3 regions of the Agrobacterium sp. ES01 genome follow, and region 1 is predicted to be linked to each of the others. Evidence: predicted binding sites of a transcription regulator. Region 1 holds the regulator's gene; each other region holds the start of a gene.

Region 1 (4,645 bases):
TGCCGGCATGGGTGTGGCCCTGATCGGATCATTCTACATGATGGTGATCGTGCTGGTTCTGGCCCTGCCAATCGGCGTGGCGGCTTCGATCTACCTTGAAGAATTCGCACCGAAGAACAAGTTCACCGACCTGATTGAAGTCAATATCAACAATCTGGCGGCTGTGCCCTCCATCGTCTTCGGCCTGCTGGGTCTTGCGGTCTTCATCAATTTCATGGGCCTGCCACGCTCGGCCTCGCTGGTCGGCGGTCTGGTGCTGACCCTGATGACACTGCCGACCATCATCATCGCGACACGCGCCGCGCTGAAGGCTGTCCCACCATCGATCCGTGCCGCAGCACTGGGGCTTGGGGCCTCGAAAATGCAGATGGTTTTCCACCATGTGCTGCCGCTTGCCGCGCCCGGCATCTTGACCGGCACGATCATCGGCCTTGCCCAGGCACTCGGTGAAACCGCTCCGCTTTTGCTGATCGGCATGGTGGCGTTCGTGGCAGATTATCCAACCTCTCCCATGGAGCCTGCAACAGCGCTCCCCGTACAGATCTACATGTGGGCCAACGAAGCTGAACGCGCCTTTGTCGAGCGGACGTCCGGAGCTATCATCATTCTGCTCCTGTTCCTGCTTGTCATGAATGTCGGTGCCATTCTGCTACGGCGGCGCTTTGAACGTCGCTGGTAGAAGGAATAGAACAATGAACATGATGTCGGAAACAGCTTTGGAAAAGGCGGTCGATCAGAAAATGAACGATAAAACCTACAAGATGATCGGCAAGGATGTGTCGGTTTACTACGGCGAGAAACGTGCGCTTTTCGACGTGAACCTCAATGTTCGCGAAAATACGGTGACTGCCCTGATCGGCCCATCCGGCTGCGGAAAGTCGACCTTTCTGCGCTGCTTGAACCGCATGAATGACACGATCGAAAATTGCCGCGTGGCCGGCAAGATCACACTCGACGAGCTGGATATCTACGATCCTTCGATCGACGTGGTGGAGTTGCGCGCCCGTGTGGGCATGGTGTTCCAGAAGCCGAACCCCTTTCCGAAGTCGATCTATGAAAACATCTCTTATGGTCCGCGCATCCACGGGCTCGCCAAGGGCAAGGCCGACCTGGACCAGATCGTCGAGACAAGCCTGCAGAAGGCCGGCCTCTGGAACGAAGTGAAGGATCGCCTTCAGGAGCCAGGCACCGGCCTTTCCGGTGGTCAGCAACAGCGCCTGTGCATCGCGCGCGCAGTAGCGGTCAGCCCGGAAGTCATTTTGATGGATGAACCCTGTTCGGCGCTCGATCCGATTGCGACGGCCAAGGTTGAAGAACTCATCCATGAGCTGCGCGCCAATTACACGATCGTGATCGTGACGCACTCGATGCAGCAGGCCGCGCGTGTCTCGCAGCGCACCGCCATGTTCCATCTTGGCGTACTCGTTGAGGAAAACGACACAGACAAGATGTTCACCAATCCGGATGATCAGCGCACGCAGGATTACATCATGGGCCGCTTCGGCTGATATCCCGTTTTCATCCGCGCTGAAGCCAATTTCGAGGATACCTCAAATGCCATCGACCCATATTCTATCCGCTTTCGATGAAGACCTTAAATATCTGATCCGGCGCATCTCCGAGATGGGGGGCCTTGCCGAACAGATGGTCGGTGACTCGGTCCGCGCATTGGTCAATTCCGACGCCGCCCTTGCCCAGAAGGTGATTTCTGACGACGTGGTGATGGACAATGCCGAGCGGGAAATCGGTGACAAGGCCATCATCACCATAGCTCGTCGCCAGCCGGTCGCAGCCGACCTGCGCGAAATCATCGGTGCGCTGAGAATTGCCAGCGATCTGGAACGCGTTGGTGACATGGGCAAGAACAATGCAAAGCGCGTGATGGCCGTTCAGGGCACCGGCGTCCCTCGCAAGCTGGCGCGCGGACTGGAACATCTCTCCGAACTCGCACTCGAACAGCTGACCGATGTTCTGGATGTCTACACCACCCGTTCTGCGGAAAAGGCCAAGATCATCCGTGACCGCGACGAAGAGATCGACGCCATCTACACCTCGCTGTTTCGCGAGCTTTTGACCTACATGATGGAAGATCCGCGCAATATCACGACCTGCACGCATCTGCTGTTCTGCGCCAAGAATATCGAGCGAGTGGGTGACCACGCGACCAATATCGCAGAGACCATCTATTACATGACCACCGGTATGCAGCCGGAAGGTGACCGTCCCAAGGACGATACGACGACCGATGTCAGTGCGGTCGCGGAATAAGCACTTGAAGTGAGACACTAGATGGCGCCGAAAATAGCTGTGGTTGAAGACGAGGAGGCGCTGAGCGTCCTCCTGCGTTACAATCTGGAATCTGAGGGCTATGAAGTCGAGACGATCCTTCGGGGCGACGAGGCCGAAATACGCATGCAGGAACGGGTTCCTGATCTCCTGATCCTTGACTGGATGTTGCCCGGCGTGTCGGGGATCGAACTTTGCCGCCGCCTTCGGGTTCGCCCGGAAACAGAACGGCTGCCGATCATCATGTTGACGGCACGCGGCGAGGAAAGCGAACGCATACGCGGATTGGCGACAGGTGCAGACGACTACGTGGTCAAGCCCTTCTCCACACCGGAACTGATGGCACGGGTAAAAGCCATGTTGCGTAGGGCGCGGCCAGAAGTGCTGTCCAGCGTTCTGCGTTGCGGCGACATCGAACTCGACCGCGAAACGCATCGTGTTCACCGCAAGAGCCGTGAAGTTCGACTTGGACCGACCGAATTTCGTCTGCTGGAATTCCTGATGGCATCGCCCGGGCGCGTCTATTCGCGTTCACAGCTTCTCGACGGTGTGTGGGGGCATGACATCTATGTGGACGAGCGTACCGTGGACGTGCATGTCGGCCGGCTGCGCAAGGCGCTTAATTTTTCCAACATGCAGGACGTGATCCGCACCGTGCGCGGCGCCGGATATTCCATGGAGGCCTGACAGGTCACCCATGCTGGCGGTTGCTACCGCTGTTTCAACCCATCGCCCAGCCAGGCGGTGGGCTTTTTACTTGCTGCATAAAAAAGGCCCCTTGCGGGGCCTCATCTCATGATCTTTATCGGCTGGGAAGCGATTGCTTTTGCGCGGATGAGCGCCTGCGGTCATTGACTGGCTGATAAGCCAGTTTCGAGTGGTAGGTGCAGTAAGGTGCGTTATCCGATGCCTCGCAACCGCAGAAATGAAACTCATCAGTCATCGGATCGCCAATCGGCCATTTGCAGGTGCGATCGGTGAGTTCCGTGAGGGCAAGACGACGCGAAATCGGCACCACGACATTGGATGGCACCGGAACGACTGCACGCTCCTCTTCGCCACCAGCTTCGATTTCATCGTGTGACACGGTTGTGCCGGCAGGACGGGCGGCCGAGCGCGTGGCTACACGTGGCTGAAAGCTTTGCGGCCGCGCTGTCGTTGGCGCCGGACGCTTTGGCGCGCGAGAGGCAGACGAGGAGCCGCCAGCCTTGGCGCGACCGGGCAAACAAAGTCGGTGTACCTTGCCAATGACAGCGTTTCGACTGACGCCGCCTAGTTGTGCCGCGATCTGGCTTGCGCTGAGACCTTCGGCCCACAACTTCGTCAGCCTTTCAACGCGCTCATCAGTCCAATTCATGCCAAATATCTCCGCCTGTAGCGCATTCCGAGGCCGAATCCTTCACCGCTGCCTCGGAAGACTCCGAAACAAAAAATATGCCTCGATATTGTCGGTGACTAGTTCCGCCGCATGCAGTCTAGTAATTGATCATTAACCTAGTGTGAGCCTGACTCCGTGACAAGAGTCGCCGGAATCATCGCGAATCGATTTCATAGTTTTCCCCAACTTGCTGTCCACAGGCTAAAATACCACTATCGCCTACTAAAGCGTGGCTGCGACGGCACCGTGCTAAAAAGTCCCGCAATTGCGGTGATTTATTGACATGGGGGTCCGAAATGAAGATAGTGCGCGAGCCGCCGCAAGGCGGCATTTTTGATTTTTAGACTTCGTAACACCCGCCAATCAGCGAAACCCATATCTTCCGTGCCTGTCGAAGGAGTCAAGCGCAATGGCCGAGGCCTCCCCGCTCTATCAGACCTATAATCGCGCTCCGTTGCGCTTCGAACGCGGCGAGGGTGTCTGGCTGATCACCGAAGACGGCGAGCGCTATCTCGACTTTGCCGCCGGCGTCGCGGTGAACTCACTCGGCCATGCGCATCCTCATCTGGTGAGCGCCTTGAAAGAGCAGGCGGACAAGGTTTGGCACCTTTCCAATCTCTACGACATTCCGGGCCAGGAAAAGCTTGCCGAGCGTCTGACGGCTGCAACATTTGCCGACCGCGTGTTCTTTACCAATTCCGGCGCAGAAGCTCTGGAATGCGCGATCAAGACCGCGCGTCGTTACCATTTTGCCAAGGGCAACCCAGAGCGCTTCCACATCATTACCTTTGAGGGCGCGTTTCACGGCCGGACGATTGCGACGATCGCGGCGGGTGGTCAGGAAAAGTATCTGGAAGGCTTCGGCCCCAAGGCTCCCGGCTTCGATCAGGTTGCGTTCGGCGATATCGAAGCTGTGAAGGCTGCGATCACCGAGGAGACGGCTGGCATCCTGCTTGAACCGTTGCAGGGCGAAGGCGGTAT
Region 2 (4,645 bases), 1.0 Mb from region 1:
AGTCCCCACCGGCGGTATGGGACCTTTCTCCCGAGCCCGCGAGCGCTCCGTGAAAGCGGAGGTCAGCAGATCCGGTGAGATGCCGGAGCCGACGGTCATAGTCCGGATGAAAGAGAATGAGATCCTGGCGGCTTCCGCCTTGCGTTCTGCCATCGGGCAGGCGCGGGGGGAGGGTGTTCGTCAGACGGTGCATCGTCATTGTCTTGCGCACCGTGCCGCTATCCCTCTCATGCGTCCTGATTTGTGTTGATCCTTTGACGTGAAGGAAGAATGACATGAATCAGAGCTTGATTTTGCTTCTGCGTTCCCGCGCCGTAACCGGTGCATTTTTCATGGTGCTCGCAGGCATTGCCTTTGCCGCTCTCAATGTTGCCACCCAGCGGCTCACCATGACTTTGGGCTTTTCCCCGTCCTCGACGGCCTTTTGGCAATATGGCTTTGCCTTCGTGCTGTCGCTGCCTTTGCTGGCCCGACTTGGCATCAAGTCCATGAAGACGATCTATCCCTGGCGTCACATCATCCGAGTGGTCTTTGCCGCCTTTGGCGTTCAGGCCTGGACTATCGGTCTGGCCTCGGTGCCGATCTGGCAGGCGATCGCACTGGTGATGACCTCGCCTTTCTTCATCATCATGGGTGCGCGCCTGTTCTTGGGCGAACGTGTCGGGCCTGTGCGCTGGGCAGCAACGGCTGTCGGTTTCACCGGTGCCATGATCATTCTGCAGCCATGGTCGGATGGATTTACCGCAGCCGCGCTTCTGCCGGTGCTGGCAGCCCTGCTCTGGGGAGCGTCGTCGCTGGTGATGAAGAACCTCACCAATTTCGAGCCTGCAGAAACCGTCACCGTCTGGTTGCTGGTGCTGCTGACGCCCATCAATGGCGGTCTGGCACTGGCCTCGGGCTTTGAGGTGCCGACCGGCCAGGTGTTGGTGCTTCTGCTCGTGGCAGGCCTGCTGACAGCGTTCGGCCAATATCTCCTGACACTCGCCTACAGCGTCGCGGATGCTGCTTATGTACAGCCATTCGACGATCTGAAGCTGCCGCTCAACGTGCTGGCCGGGTGGTTGGTGTTCGGCTATGCGCCTGCAGGCTATCTCTGGCTGGGTGCGCTGATGATCCTGTCGGCTTCGCTGTTCCTGATGTGGACAGAGATGGGCAAGGAGAAGCGGGAGACCCAACTGCCGGCCTGAGGCTGTGGATAAGCACCGGCGGGGTCGATAGAGGCAATCACGGCAGCCTATTGGCGGCCATTGTCATTCGTCTGTCATCCAAGTGACGCACAAGCCTCCTGTCTCATTCTCATGGAACAGGAGGGCTCTCCCATGACTTCAGGATTTTCCCGCGCGGCCCTGACCGCGGCTCTGCTCGCTTCCGCCGCCATCCCGGCTGGCGCGGAACAGGTCTTCAACCGCATCGCGTCTTTCCCTGTCGCCACCAATCTGCCGGCGGACAAGGATCCGATGACGCAAACCTCGGCTGAAATCATCTATGCCTCGGAAGACGGCAACACGCTCGTCTATTCCGATAGCCCGCTGGGCGGCATCGGCTTCGTCGACATCACCGATCCAAAGGCACCCAAGGCAGCAGGCGCTGTCATGCTCGACGGCGAGCCGACCTCAGTTGCTATCGCCGGCGACAAGGTCTTCGCAGGTGTTAACACGTCCGAAAGCTATGTGAAGCCATCGGGCAAGCTCGCCATCGTCGGTCTGACATCCAAGACCGTTGAAGCCAGCTGCGATCTCGGCGGTCAGCCCGACTCGGTTGCGGTCTCCCCCGACAAGTCCTTCATTGCCGTCGCAATTGAAAACGAGCGCGACGAAGAACTGAACGACGGTGCAATGCCGCAGATGCCCGCCGGCGATGTGGTCATCATTCCAATCAAGGATGGCACTGCCGATTGCGGCGCACTCAGCCATGTGGACGTGACCGGTCTTGCCGAGATCGCGCCTGAAGATCCGGAACCGGAATTCGTCTCCATCAATTCGCTCGGCGAAATTGCCCTGACGATGCAGGAAAACAATCACATCGTCATCATCGACGGCAAGACTTCCAAGGTGACCGCGAATTTCTCCGCTGGTTCGGTCGATCTTGACGGTATCGACATCGAAAAAGACGGCAAGCTCGACTTCACCGGGTCTCTGAAAGATGTGAAGCGCGAGCCTGACGCTGTGAAGTGGCTGGACGACAATCGTATCGTGATCGCCAATGAAGGCGACTACCAGGGTGGCTCGCGTGGCTTCACCATCTTCGACAAGACCGGCAAGGTTCTGTTCGAATCCGGTGCGTCGTTCGAACGCGAAGTGGCCCGCCTCGGCCATTTCCCTGACAAGCGCGCCGGCAAGAAGGGTATCGAGACAGAAGGTCTCGAAGTCGCCTCCTTCGATGGCCAGACCTACATCTTCGTTCTGTCGGAGCGTGGCTCTGTCGTCGGCGTCTACAAGGATACCGGTGCCGATCCTGAACTGGTGCAGATCCTGCCATCCGGTATCTCTCCCGAAAGTGCTGCTGCTATTCCAGGCCGCAAGCTGCTGGCGACGGCAAACGAAGTCGACCTCGGCGAAGATGGCGGCGCACGTTCGCATGTCATGATCTATGCCCAGGAAGAGGGCGCACCCTCTTATCCGATGATCGAATCGGTCTCCACTGACGGCAATATCATCGGCTGGGGCGCACTCTCCGGCCTCGTTGGCGACGCCGAGAAGCCCGGAATCCTTTATGCGGTCAATGACAGCTTCTATTCGGCGCAGCCGCAGATCTTCACAATTGATGCGACAGCAAAGCCCGCAAAAATTACATCGGCTCTGCCGATCACACGGGACGGCAAGGCTGCCAAGAAGCTCGACATCGAAGGCATCACGCTCGACGGTCAGGGCGGCTACTGGCTTGCCTCGGAAGGCAATACGGAAAAGGAAGTGCCGCACGCGCTCTATCACGTTGATGGCAAGGGTGCGATCACCGACGAAGTCTCACTGCCGGATGACCTTCTGAAAAACGAAGTTCGCTTTGGTTTCGAAGGCGTGACCATGCTCGGCTCCGGCGACGACGCCACCTTGTGGATGGCCGTTCAGCGCGAATGGAAGGACGATGAAAAGGGCACCGTCAAGCTCGTCTCCTACAAGCCAGCCTCCAAGGAGTGGGCAGCCGTTCGCTATCCGCTCGACAAGGGTGAAAAGGGCTGGGTCGGCCTGTCGGAAATCACCGCCCACGATGGCCAGCTCTATATCGTCGAGCGCGACAACCAGCTTGGCGATGCGGCCAGGATCAAGAAACTTTACCGCGTCGCGGTCGACAGCCTGAAGCCTGCCGCAATCGGTGGCGAGTTGCAGATGGTCTCGAAGGAAGAAGTTCATGACTTCATTCCCGATCTCAAGGCAACCGGCGGTTATGTTGTCGACAAGCTCGAAGGCTTCACCTTCGACAAGGATGGCAAGGCCTTTGCCGTCACCGACAACGACGGTGTCGACGACTCATCGGGCGAGACCCTGTTCTTCCCCGTTGATCTGACCGCCACCAACTAAGTTTCGTTCTCCCAAGACGATCGACCGAAGAGCCGGACGGGCAACCGTCCGGCTCTTTTTGCGATCAGCGACCTCGAGAGACGAAAGAGGTCGTGGAGAAAGATGATGTCGCGAGCATCAGGCCTGGCATGTCTCGTTGCAGATGGAGATGGCGGATCGCGGAAGCGCAAGACTGCGAATGCGTCTGGTAACGCAAGGCTCTCCGTCTATTATGAGCGGAAACGCACCCAGATTCGATGACGTGCTCACCAAAGCGAGATGATCTGTTGGAAACCGACCTCTACCCACCCGTTAAGCGCTTTCTCGAAAACCTCGGCTTCGAGGTCAAAGGCGAGGTGAAGGGTTGTGACGTCGTTGCGGTGTCCGGCGATGTAACGGAAGTCGTTGTCATTGGCGAACTCAAGCAGACCTTTACCCTGGAGCTGGTGCTGCAGGCGGTCGAGCGCACCTCGGCCTGCGATGAGGTCTGGCTTGCGGTCTCGGCTTCGAAGAAGGGCAAGGGCCGCGAGGCAGATTCGCGGGTGAAAAAGCTCTGCCGCTATCTCGGTTTCGGATTGCTCTGCGTGGCGGGCGGTGATCGCGTTGACGTGATCGTCGAGCCAAGCGACTGGAAACCCCGTCGTGACCCCAAGCGCCGTTCCCGCATCGTCCAGGAATTCAACCGTCGCAGGGGCGATCCGATGGCCGGTGGCTCGACGCGCGTGCCGCATATGACGGCCTATCGTCAGCAGGCCCTGGTGGTTGCAGGTGCCATGGAGCAGGCACCAGTTCGTCCGCGCGACCTGAAGGCGGTGGCGCCTGAGGCCGCAAAAATCCTGCAGGCCAATTACTATGGATGGTTCATGCGGATTGAACGCGGTGTTTATGACCTGACCGATGCCGGTCGCGCAGCACTGACGACATGGTCAACCCACCTGCCGGAGGCGGAAAATCCGGCGGCGCAGCACATAGCTTTGGGAGAAAAGACGGAACGGGCGGCCTGATCGGACCGCCCGGACAACACTTTACCAGCGATGATGCACGTGTGGGGCAATCAGCCGGTCGTAGACATCCTTTGCCGCTGCCATCACGTCGGCCGACAATGGCGCAAGTCCGGATGCCCCAGCGTTACCCTTGGCTTGCGCGTCATT
Region 3 (4,645 bases), 150 kb from region 1:
GGTCCCGACAATGCCGATGCCGTCAAGGCGATCCTGCGCAAGTTCCGCCAATATGCAGAGGCCTTCGATGAGGCATCCGCCTCCAAGACGTCGGAAGCCATCAACCAGTTTGCCGATGTGGACGCCAAGGTCGTGGTGGCCGAAGAGGTTCTGGCCGGTAGCCGCAAGCTGATTACCGGCGTCTACGACCTGCGTATCGTTGCCGAAGCCTTCCGTATCACCAAGGATCAGGAGGGAATGGAGCGGATCGACCGTCAGGTGAAACTGATTGCCGATAATCTCGAAACACTCGGTGCCAGCATCGAGGACAAGGCCTTCTTCGATAAACTGTCTGCGCATATCACGCCGGCGCTTGCTGCGCTGAAGGACAGCAGTATTGCCCTGGTGGATGTCAGCGCCGAACGCAAAACGGAATATGCCGAGGCCAATCAGGCCATCGTCACGGCCTGGAGCAATCTCACCACCTTCTCCGACATGCAGAAACAGGCAGCCGTGGAAGAGCGCGTTCGCGCCAATGGCGTCTCGATCTCCACGACCGTGATCGGTATCCTGCTGGCGGTTCTGGGCGGAATTGCCCTGGTCCTGACCCTGCAGCGGCCGATTGCCGCCATTACCGGCACCATGCGCCGCATTGCCGATGGCGATCTTGAAACGACGATTGCCGGAGAGGCCCGTGGCGACGAGATCGGTGCCATGGCCCGTGCGCTCGGCATCTTCAAGAACAATGCCCGGGCCAAGATCGAGGTCGAGGCGCAAAGCGAGCAGCAGCGCGAAAGTGCCGAAGCCGAGCGCCGCCGTAACGATGAGGAAAAGCAGGCGCTGGACGCCGAGATCGATCATGCGGTGACGAAGCTTGCCGCAGCGCTGGAACGGTTGGCCGCGGGCGATATTTCCTTCCAGATCGAAGGCAAGTTCAACGGACGGCTGGAACGCCTGCGGGTGGATTTCAACCTGTCGCTGCAGCGCTTGCGCGACACCATGGGCAAGATCACCCATAATGTCGGTCTCATCCAGAACAATGGTCGCCAGATGGCAGGCTCCACCGGCGAGCTTTCCAAGCGGACCGAGCAGCAGGCCGCCTCGCTGGAACAGACGGCCGCAGCCGTCGACGAAATCACCGCAACCGTGCGGGGGGCCGCAGAACGCGCCAAGGAAGCCGACAGCATTGTCGGTGACACCAAGCGCAATGCGGATGAATCCGCCGTCGTGGTCGGCAATGCCATTTCGGCAATGGGGCGCATCGAGGAGGCCTCACGCAAGATCGAGCAGATCATCGACGTGATCGAGGATATTGCCTTCCAGACCAATCTGCTGGCGCTCAACGCCGGCATCGAGGCGGCACGCGCCGGCGACGCCGGCAAGGGCTTTGCCGTTGTCGCCCAGGAGGTGCGTGAACTCGCCCAGCGCTCCGGCGGGGCCGCGCAGGAAATCAAGGGCCTGATCAACAGCTCGTCCGAAGAAGTGGCAACGGGCTCGACCCATGTGAAGGAAGCGGGCGACGTGCTGCAGCGCATCAGCGAGCAGATCGCCACCATCAGCCAGCATGTCAATATGATCGCCACCGCCAGCCAGGAACAGTCTGCCGCGTTGCAGGAGATCAACACCTCCGTCAACTACATGGATCAGATGACCCAGCAGAATGCGGCCATGGTGGAAGAGGCGACGGCCGCAAGCCATGATCTGGCCAATGAGACGGACGATCTGATGGTTCTGGTCCGGCAGTTCCGCATCGAGGCGGAAGGCGTGGCGCCCCGCCATCCATCGACTGCCGCCGCCTGATCCGGGCGCGATCTCACGATGAAGTGTTTGTCGGGCTGGCCTTCGGGCCGGCCCTGCTGTCTTTTTAAGGCGGTGCGGCAGTTTGCCGTTTATGACAGGTATGTTACACGGACGCGCAATTAAGGACCGCTGTGATCGCCGTGCGACCCGCGTTCCGTTGGCAGATGAAGCCCCAAGGCGCAGGCACCCGTGATGAAGACGTTACAATTTTCCGACAAGATCGATCTCGCCGAATGGCAGCTTATTGCCGGTGGTGCCTCGCGTGACGTTTATGTTCACGACGACTATCCTGAAATCGTGCTCAAGGTCATTCGCGAAAACAGGCGCGGTCCCAACGGCGAAAAGCGACTGCGCTCCAGGCGCAAGTTCTACCGCCATATCCGCCGCTTTGGTGCCTATCTGAGCTTCAGCCGTGAATTCGACGAATTCCTGGAACAGGCGCGCCGGTTTTCCGGCGACGAAGATGTCGCGCTGCCGATTGCCCGTATCTACGGCTTCATACACACCACCAGGGGGCTGGGCATGCTGGTGGAACGGTTGCGTGGACCATCGGGTGAAACAGCCCCGACCATTCGCGATGTGCTGCGCAAACATGGGCCGCAGCCGTGGGTCTTCGAGCTTGTGGATGAATGTTTCGAGGTGATGCGCAAACATCATATCGTCATGGCCGATTGTAGCCCCGACAACTTTGTCCTGACCGGCGACGGCAAGGGCGGCCAGCGCATTGTCTGCATCGACGGCACCGGCGACAAGAGCGCCATCCACATCTATGCCGTGAGCGGCACGCTGAACGCGCTGAAACTGAAGCGTTATCGTAAGCGTCTGCAAGACACCATCGATGCCTTTGTTGTATCCGAAGGCCTGTCGGTGAATGGTGAGGAACTGGCGGCTCAGGCTCAGGATCCATCGCGAGACGCGTCTCGCCAGACGGTCTGATCAGTCAGGCGGTTTGATCAGTGAGGCGATGGCGTTTGACATTGCGCCGCAGTGTCGCCATCCGGTCGGGCCGGCATTGCTGCCTCTCGACAAAGAAAGCCGGCCAGAAGGCCGGCTGAGGTGGTGCAGGACAGTGATGAAGCCTGATTAAGCCATCTTATTGTGGCGTCAATTCGACCACGGTGTCGGATATGTGATGGGCCTGCGTGACAACGACGGGGATCAACAGGTCGCCCCAGTTGCCGTCGCCGCCATGGTGGCGGGCGGAGCGGATGAGTTCGACCGAGACGCCGCCATCGACGGCCTTCATGACGGAATGGTTGAGGCGATGCAGGTCATTGGCGATCATGCGGATCAATGCCTGCTGGTCGCCGTTCATGGCCGATGACTGTTCTTCGGCGCGTTCCTTGACTCGGGTTCTGGGTGTCATGGGTATTTCTCCTCTCATTGCTCGGGGTTGTTGAATTCTGGTTCGATTGGTTGGTGCAGTCGGGACAAGTCCCCCTCTTACTCCGCCGCCGGGCGGAACTGTTCGGTCTCGGTCGACCCCCGCATCGCCGTGGTGGAGGATGTGCCGCCGGAGATGGCGAGCGAGACCGCGTCGAAATAGCCGGTGCCGACTTCGCGCTGGTGCTTGGTCGCCGTGTAGCCGTTGATCTCCGCAGCGAACTCGGCTTCCTGCAGCTCCGAATAGGCGGCCATCTGCCGGTCCTTGTAGCCGCGGGCCAGTTCGAACATGCCGTAGTTCAGCTGGTGGAAGCCGGCGAGCGTGATGAACTGGAACTTGTAACCCATGGCGCCCAGTTCGCGCTGGAACCTGGCAATGGTCGCGTCGTCCAGGTTCTTTTTCCAGTTGAACGACGGCGAGCAGTTATAGGCCAGCTTCTTGCCCGGATGCACCTTGTGCACGGCCTCGGCAAACCGGCGCGCCTGTTCCAGGTCCGGCTTGCCGGTTTCCATCCAGATCAGATCGCAATAAGGCGCATAGGCAATGGCGCGGGCAATGCACGGATCGATACCGTTCTTGACGTGGTAGAAGCCTTCCGGCGTGCGGCCGGCATCGTAGTCGACAAAGGGCTGGTCGCGCTCGTCGATATCCGAGGTCAACAGCTTGGCAGCCTCCGCATCGGTGCGGGCGATGATCAGGGTCGAGACGCCCATGACATCGGCGGCCAGGCGTGCGGCCGTCAGGTTGCGGATATGGGCAGCCGTCGGGATCAGGACCTTGCCGCCCAGATGGCCGCACTTCTTCTCCGACGCCAGCTGGTCCTCGAAATGCACACCGGCCGCGCCCGCCTCGATGAAGGCCTTCATGATCTCGAAGGCATTGAGCGGTCCCCCGAAACCGGCTTCGGCATCGGCGACGATCGGGGCAAACCAGGTATCCACGGAAAGTCCGTTGCCTTCCTGCGTCTCGATCTGGTCGGCGCGCTGAAGCGTGCGGTTGATGCGCTTGGCAAGCTCGGGTGCCGCATTGGCGGGGTAGAGCGACTGATCGGGATACATGGCAGACGCGGTATTGGCGTCGGCGGCCACCTGCCAGCCGGACAGATAGATCGCCTTCAGCCCGGCACGAACCATCTGCATGGCCTGATTGCCGGAAAGCGCGCCGAGTGCGTTGACATAACCCTCTTCGTTGATCAGCTGCCAAAGGCGGCTGGCGCCCATTTCGGCCAGCGTATGGCGGATTGCGACGGAGCCACGCAGGCGTTGAACGTCGTCCTGACTATAGGGCCGCTCGATGCCGTCATAACGGCCCCGGGGTGCGTTCGGAATCAGTTTGTCAAAATCGGTCATAATAAAGCTCCTCGCCGTAGATGCCTCCGGTGCACGCCTTAAATCGCGTTTTGTGCGCCGGCTTCGATGTGACTGTTTTTACAGTGCGTCGCAAAATACTGCTAGAAACAAAAGGAATTCTGGGGTTTAAATG

What was found. The regulator PhoB, encoded in region 1, activates phosphate uptake and scavenging genes when phosphate is short. The targets are predictions, from matches to a motif close to TGTCATNNANCTGTCAT.
Region 2: ACQQ2Q_RS00545 (esterase-like activity of phytase family protein) is a predicted target of PhoB. The motif match lies at 1,249-1,265, and genes of this name have one in related genera.
Region 3: ACQQ2Q_RS04955 (YrbL family protein) is a predicted target of PhoB. The motif match lies at 1,871-1,887, and genes of this name have one in related genera.

What each region holds. Positions count from the first base shown of each region.
Region 1 is NZ_JBNQTH010000001.1:1,144,611-1,149,255, forward strand. It holds gene pstA (phosphate ABC transporter permease PstA) at 1-679, shown strand, start outside; gene pstB (phosphate ABC transporter ATP-binding protein PstB) at 693-1,508, shown strand; gene phoU (phosphate signaling complex protein PhoU) at 1,555-2,268, shown strand; gene phoB (phosphate regulon transcriptional regulator PhoB) at 2,290-2,973, shown strand; gene ACQQ2Q_RS05645 (GcrA family cell cycle regulator) at 3,089-3,643, opposite strand; gene ACQQ2Q_RS05650 (aspartate aminotransferase family protein) at 4,074-4,645, shown strand, end outside.
Region 2 is NZ_JBNQTH010000001.1:100,081-104,725, reverse strand. It holds FMN riboswitch at 1-122, shown strand, start outside; gene ACQQ2Q_RS00550 (DMT family transporter) at 276-1,187, shown strand; gene ACQQ2Q_RS00545 (esterase-like activity of phytase family protein) at 1,320-3,515, shown strand; gene ACQQ2Q_RS00540 (DUF2161 domain-containing phosphodiesterase) at 3,782-4,498, shown strand; gene ACQQ2Q_RS00535 (aldo/keto reductase) at 4,520-4,645, opposite strand, start outside.
Region 3 is NZ_JBNQTH010000001.1:996,318-1,000,962, reverse strand. It holds gene ACQQ2Q_RS04960 (methyl-accepting chemotaxis protein) at 1-1,779, shown strand, start outside; gene ACQQ2Q_RS04955 (YrbL family protein) at 1,972-2,715, shown strand; gene ACQQ2Q_RS04950 (hypothetical protein) at 2,873-3,145, opposite strand; gene aceA (isocitrate lyase) at 3,223-4,512, opposite strand.